Regions from separate parts of the Phyllobacterium sp. CL33Tsu genome, predicted to be linked through region 2. Evidence: predicted binding sites of a transcription regulator. Region 2 holds the regulator's gene; the other holds the start of a gene.

Region 1 (3,405 bases), on a different contig from region 2:
GAGCGGGCGACGAACTCCAATCGCGGCCAGATTTTCGGCCTCTACATGGTGGTCAACTTCGCTTCCATCACGGTAGGCCAGATGATGATCGGCTTTGGCGACGTGCGCTCGGGGACGTTCTTCATGCTGACCGGCATCCTCTTCTGTCTCGCACTGATACCAACTGCCATTTCGACCGCCAGCAGTCCGAAACCGCTGACGGAAGTCCAGCTTGATCTCAGGGCCCTCTACCGCAATTCGCCCGTGGCTTTTCTGGGCTGTATCCTCATTGGCGTGGCCAACGGCGCGTTCGGTACGCTCGGTGCGGTCTATGGCGCCTCCACGGGCATTTCGACAACCGAGATCGCCTTGATGATGAGCGCGTCGGTTATGGGCGGCGCGCTGATGCAGATCCCCGTCGGCCGCATGTCCGACCGCACCGACCGACGCTACGTCCTTGCGATTGTTGGCGGCGCAGCTGCTGTGATCGGCCTGCTGATCTTCCTTATCTCGCCGCACAACGCCTATATCATCCTGATCATGACGGCGATCTATGGCGGGCTGGCCTATGCGCTCTATCCCGTCGCTGTCGCCCACGCCAATGACTTTGCCGACTCGGCAAATTTCGTCAAAGTTACGAGCGGCCTGCTGCTGCTCTACGGCTTTGGCACGATGCTCGGTCCCATCCTCGGCGCCCTTGCCATGGAGAGCATTTCGCCATCTGCGCTCTTCGGCGTCACAGCGCTCGCGCATGTTCTGATCATGACCCATGCGATCATCCGCTCGCGCATGCGCGCGCCCGTGCCGATAGAGCTCAGGGACAATTTCAAAACTGCCGGCGCCGAGCGGGTAACGCCGGAAAGCGTGCGGCTTGACCCGCGCGCCGAAAACCCGGCGGAATAGGCGTTTGCGGACCTCTGGAGGTTCGCTCGACAACGAAATCCGTTGACAATGCGCTTCGTTTAAACCGACTATTCTACATGGTCGAGACGGATGCCTTTACAGCCATTTCAGATCCCAACCGCCGTTACCTCCTTGAGGAACTTCGCCGCGGGCCAAAAACCGTGAACGAGCTTGCGCTCGGGCTGCCGATCTCGCGGCCAGCGGTTTCCCAGCACCTGAAAGCGCTGCTCGATGCGCGCCTCGTCAAGGTGAAATCGGAGGGCACGCGCCGCATCTACGCCGTCGATGACAGCGGTTTCTTTCACTTGAATTTATGGCTCGACCAATTCTGGAGCGGATGACGACTCTCATGGCGGGCAAAGAAAAACCCGGTCCCTGCGTGAAGCGGAGACCGGGCTCTTTTATCGCTGCCATCGCGGCGCTGGGTAGCTGCCGGATGGAATTTCGTGGGACCTTCCTAGTGGTGGGTGACGGCTAATTTCAGCCTTTCGATCTGTTCTTTCAGCATAAGCTTGCGACGCTTCAAATCGCTTATCATCAGGTCGTCGGAGGCGGGACTTAACAACGCATCAGCAATCTGCTTTTCAAGCGCTCCATGCTTACGTTCAAGCGTTTCAAGATGAGACTCAATGGCCATCCGGCTTCTCCCTTGGTTTGTTGCCCAACTCGTACGTGCTCCACTTGCCGCGCGGCAAGTATGTGACAGAGCCGTGACAGTCTGCCACCACTTTAAGCAATTGTCGAATTTGTTTCGTAGGATTTTCTTGTGGTGTAAAATGTGATATGGCGACGTGCTGGCGAGGACAGAATTGCCTGCAACCAGTCACTAGCTTCTATTACAGCGAAATATCGGGAATCACTGCATGTCCGATCAGGATCAGGCTGACATTCGATTGGCAGTCGCAAGATTGAAACAAGAACACATGGACTTCGATGCCGCCATACAAGCAATGATCCAGGTGGGCTGCGACCAGCTTCGCATCCAGCGCATGAAGAAGAAGAAGCTCATCATCAAAGACAAGCTCATCGAGCTCGAAGACAAGATCACCCCCGATATAATTGCCTGATTGCAAGAACGGCAGGCACCTGTCCGCGAGTTAACTTGCGGGGGACAACCTTTTCCTTTAATCCGACCTACTCCCACACCGCCTCGTATTTCAGAGGATGCTCAATGCCAGATAAACGCGCTGACGTCGCAATCATCATGGGAAGCCAGTCCGATTGGGCCACCATGCGTCACGCCGCCGAAACGCTCGATGCGCTCGGCATTTCCCATGACGACCGGATCGTCTCGGCACACAGGACACCGGACCGTCTCGTCGCCTTTGCCAAAGGCGCGCGCGAGGATGGTTTCAAGGTCATTATTGCAGGCGCCGGCGGCGCTGCACATCTTCCCGGGATGGCAGCCTCGATGACTGCTTTGCCCGTGTTTGGCGTTCCGGTCGAATCGAAGGCCCTGTCGGGGCAGGATTCGCTGCTGTCGATCGTGCAGATGCCTGCAGGTATCCCGGTCGGGACATTGGCGATCGGGCGGGCTGGCGCCGTCAATGCAGCATTGCTGGCCGCGGCGGTTCTGGCACTGAACGATACAGCACTTGCGGTACGATTGGATGAATTCCGGCAGGCGCAAAGCGACAAGGTTGCTCTGCGGCCTTCTGACGAGGCATGAGCATGATATCTCCAGGTTCGACAATAGGCATTATCGGCGGCGGGCAGCTTGGGCGCATGCTGGCGATGGCGGCGGCGCGGCTTGGCTACCGGACGGTGATCCTGGAACCCCAGGGCGATTGTCCCGCAGGTCAGGTCGCCAACCAGCACATCCTCGCGGCCTATGACGAGCCGAATGCGCTCGAACAGCTCGCTGAGGTCAGCGATGTCATTACCTACGAATTCGAGAATGTGCCGGTCGATGCAGCGGAAACGCTGAACGAGACGAAAAGTGTGTTTCCCCCGCCCGAGGCGCTCAAGGTTTCGCAGGACCGCGTGGCGGAAAAGCGGTTCCTTGCCAAGGTCGGCATTCCGACGGCGCAATGGCGCATCGTCGAAAGCGAAGGCGATCTCGAAGCCGCCCTGCTGGCGTTCGATGGCAAGGGCATATTGAAGACACGGCGATTCGGCTATGACGGCAAGGGTCAGGTCAAGTTCACCGGAGCCAACGGCGAAAGTGCAAAGGCAGGCTACGCGGCAATCGGCGCGGTGCCCGCCATCCTCGAGGCGATGGTCGATTTCACGCGTGAAATCTCGGTAATCGCCGCGCGCGATCAGGAAGGCAATATCAAGGTCTACGACATTGCCGAGAACGTACATAAAGACGGCATTCTCGCGACTTCGACCGTCCCTGTATCGGTCTCATCCACCATGGCCGGGCTCGCTGCCGATGCCGCGCGCAAGCTGCTGGAAGGCCTGAATTACGTCGGCGTCGTCGGCGTCGAGTTCTTCGTTCTTGCCAACGGCACGCTGCTCGCCAATGAATTTGCCCCGCGCGTGCACAATTCCGGCCATTGGACGGAGGCTGCCTGTGCC
Region 2 (3,405 bases):
TTCGGTGTCAGCCTCGACGTGCCGGAAAAGATGGTCACGGCGCTGATCGGCCCTTCGGGCTGCGGCAAGTCGACATTCCTGCGCAGTCTCAACCGCATGAACGACACCATCGAAGGCTGTAAGATCGGCGGCAAGATCACGCTCGATGACGAGGATATCTACAATCCTAAGATCGACGTTGTCGAGCTGCGCGCCCGGGTGGGCATGGTGTTCCAGAAGCCCAATCCTTTTCCGAAGTCTATTTTCGAGAACGTCGCCTATGGCCCGCGCATTCACGGGCTCGCGAAGGGTCGCCACGAACTTGATGAAATCGTTGAGAAAAGCCTGCGCCGCGCCAGCCTTTTCGATGAGGTGAAGGATCGCCTGCATGAGGCAGGCACCGGACTTTCCGGCGGCCAGCAGCAGCGCCTGTGCATTGCCCGCGCCATCGCCGTCAGTCCGGAAGTGATCCTCATGGACGAGCCGTGCTCGGCGCTTGATCCGATCGCCACCGCAAAGGTGGAGGAACTGATCGATGAATTGCGCGAAAACTACACCATCGTCATCGTTACCCACTCGATGCAGCAGGCAGCGCGCGTTTCGCAGCGCACGGCCATGTTCCATCTCGGCAATCTTGTCGAGGTCGGCGATACGGAAATGATGTTCACAAGCCCCACCGAGAAGCGCACCCAGGACTATATCACCGGACGCTTCGGCTGACGCAGGAACGAGGACAAAGCACATGACCGAGTTGCAGCACACTGTGCGCTCTTACGATGACGAACTGAAGTTCCTGACGCACAAGATCGCCGAGATGGGTGGTCATGCCGAACGCATGGTCGAACAGGCGGTCGCCGCCATGGTCAATTCCGACAATGCGCTGGCGCAGCGCGTTATTTCGGACGATCTGATCCTCGACGCCGGTCAGCGCGAGATCGATGAAAAGGCCATTACCATCATCGGCAAGCGCCAGCCGATGGCGATCGACCTGCGTGAAGTCATCGGGACGATCCGCATTTCCTCCGATCTCGAGCGTATCGGCGATCTCGGCAAGAACATTGCCAAGCGCGTCGTTGCCGTGACCGATACCCGCCAGACGCTCTCGGTCTACCGCGGCTTGCAGACAATCGCCGAACTTGCCTTGACGCAGCTGAAGGACGTGCTCGACGCCTATGCGACGCGCTCGGTACAGCAGGTGAACATTGTGCGCGAACGCGACGACGAAATCGACGCGCTCTATACGTCGCTGTTCCGCGAATTGCTGACCTACATGATGGAAGATCCGCGCAACATTTCCGCCTGTACGCATCTTTTGTTCTGCGCCAAGAATATCGAGCGCATAGGCGACCACGCCACCAATATTGCCGAGACAGTCTATTACATTGTTACCGGTTCGCAACTGCCGGCGGAACGTCCCAAGGAAGACCAGACACATACTATTATTGTGGATGAAACGACCGAGTCCTAATTCAACTGAAGGCTTGATATGGCAATAGCTCCCAAAATCACCGTTGTGGAGGACGAGGAAGCCCTGAGCGTCCTCCTCCGGTACAATCTTGAAGCTGAAGGCTATGTTGTCGAGACGATCGCACGTGGCGACGAAGCGGAAATTGCGCTGCGCGAGAACGTTCCGGATCTTCTGATCCTCGACTGGATGCTGCCCGGCCTGTCGGGCATCGAACTCTGCCGCCGCCTGCGGGCGCGGCGCGAGACCGAAATCCTGCCAATCATCATGCTCACCGCCCGCGGCGAGGAAAGCGAACGCGTTCGCGGCCTTTCGACCGGTGCCGACGACTACATGGTCAAGCCGTTTTCGACGCCTGAACTCCTGGCGCGCATCAAATCCATGCTCCGCCGCGTCAATCCGAGCCTGCTTTCGCACGTGCTGAGCTTCGGCGATCTCAAGCTCGACCGCGAACAGCACCGCGTTTTCCGCAAGGAGCGCGAGCTAAAACTTGGCCCGACGGAGTTTCGGCTGCTCGAATTCCTCATGCAGTCACCCGGACGAGTCTTTTCGCGCGGCCAGTTGCTCGATAATGTCTGGGGTGCGGACATCTATGTCGATGATCGCACAGTTGACGTCCACGTTGGTCGCCTGCGCAAGGCGATCAATATCGGACGTTCGATAGATCCGATCCGCACCGTACGTGGCGCCGGCTATTCGTTCGGCTGATTCTCAATTATTGCGGTTCTAACAAGGGCGTCGCATCAGCGCTAGATGGCTGATGCGACGCCTTTTGGTATTTTGTAGTCCGCCGAGAATGTCCTTAAACCCTCAGTCCTCGGGTGTCCTGGACTTGAAATTTACACAAATATAGGGTAGGGGGCTATATTATGTCTCACACTACGAAGGAAAAATCAAAACTCCTCGCAAGGATCCGTCGCCTCAAGGGGCAGATGGAGGCCGTCGAGCGTGCGCTCGAAGCGGAAATGCCTTGCGGCGACATTTTGAACCTGGTGGCGTCGGTGCGCGGGGCGGTAAACGGCCTGATGGGTGAACTCATCGAAGATCATATTCGCATGCACGTCGTCGATCCCGGCACCGAGACGGACAGCGAACGCGCCAAGGGCGCCGTGGATCTCATCGACGTTGTAAGGATGTATCTGAAATGAGCCACGATCACGCGATCCATTTGCCTCAAGGCACGCATGCTCATGTGTTTCTGGGTGACGATCACGAGCGCAACGAACGACGCACCTGGTTTGTGATCGCGCTGACCGCGACGATGATGGTTGCGGAGATCGTGGCGGGAACGGTTTTCGGCTCGATGGCGCTTGTCGCCGATGGCTGGCATATGTCGACACATGCTGCCGCGATGCTGATCGCGGCGTTGGCCTATCTCTATGCAAGGAAGAATGCCAGCAATCCGCGTTTCACCTTCGGCACGGGAAAATTCGGCGATCTCGCAGGTTTTGCCAGCGCTGTGATCCTCGCGCTTATTGCACTGCTGATCGGCTGGGAGAGTTTCCTACGCCTTGCCAACCCGATCTCGATCAGTTTTCCGCAGGCGATCTCCGTTGCCGTGCTTGGCCTTGCCGTCAACCTTGTTTGTGCCTGGCTCTTGCGCGACGACCATAGCCATCATCACCACGGTCACCATGGCGATAACCATCATCACCACGGTCACGATCATAATTTGCGTGCCGCCTATCTGCACGTTCTTGCCGATGCGCTGACGTCCGTCCTCGCCATCATCGCCCTTCTCGCGGGCAGCATTTACGGCTGGCTTTGGCTCGATCCGGCCATGGGAATTGTCGGTGCTCTTGTTATCGCCAGATGGTCATGGGGTCTCATCCGCGATGCGGGCGGCGTGTTGCTCGACTATGTCCCTCAGGGTGAAGACCTGCCTGATGAAATACGTGGCGCCATCGAAAAGGAGGGCGACGTGATTACCGACCTGCACGTCTGGCAGCTTGGCCCGGGGC

What was found. Region 2 encodes PhoB, which activates phosphate uptake and scavenging genes when phosphate is short. Its sites were predicted from a motif close to TGTCATNNANCTGTCAT; they were not measured.
Region 1: the regulator PhoB is predicted to act here: its motif matches at 1,582-1,598, upstream of BM074_RS08420 (YdcH family protein).

The regions. Positions count from the first base shown of each region.
Region 1 covers NZ_FORJ01000001.1:1,731,919-1,735,323, forward strand. The annotation lists gene BM074_RS08410 (MFS transporter) at 1-882, shown strand, start outside; gene BM074_RS08415 (ArsR/SmtB family transcription factor) at 960-1,223, shown strand; gene BM074_RS08420 (YdcH family protein) at 1,340-1,519, opposite strand; gene BM074_RS08425 (YdcH family protein) at 1,746-1,949, shown strand; gene purE (5-(carboxyamino)imidazole ribonucleotide mutase) at 2,054-2,551, shown strand; gene BM074_RS08435 (5-(carboxyamino)imidazole ribonucleotide synthase) at 2,548-3,405, shown strand, end outside.
Region 2 covers NZ_FORJ01000002.1:170,675-174,079, reverse strand. The annotation lists gene pstB (phosphate ABC transporter ATP-binding protein PstB) at 1-699, shown strand, start outside; gene phoU (phosphate signaling complex protein PhoU) at 722-1,447, shown strand; gene phoB (phosphate regulon transcriptional regulator PhoB) at 1,466-2,152, shown strand; gene BM074_RS10460 (metal/formaldehyde-sensitive transcriptional repressor) at 2,314-2,592, shown strand; gene dmeF (CDF family Co(II)/Ni(II) efflux transporter DmeF) at 2,589-3,405, shown strand, end outside.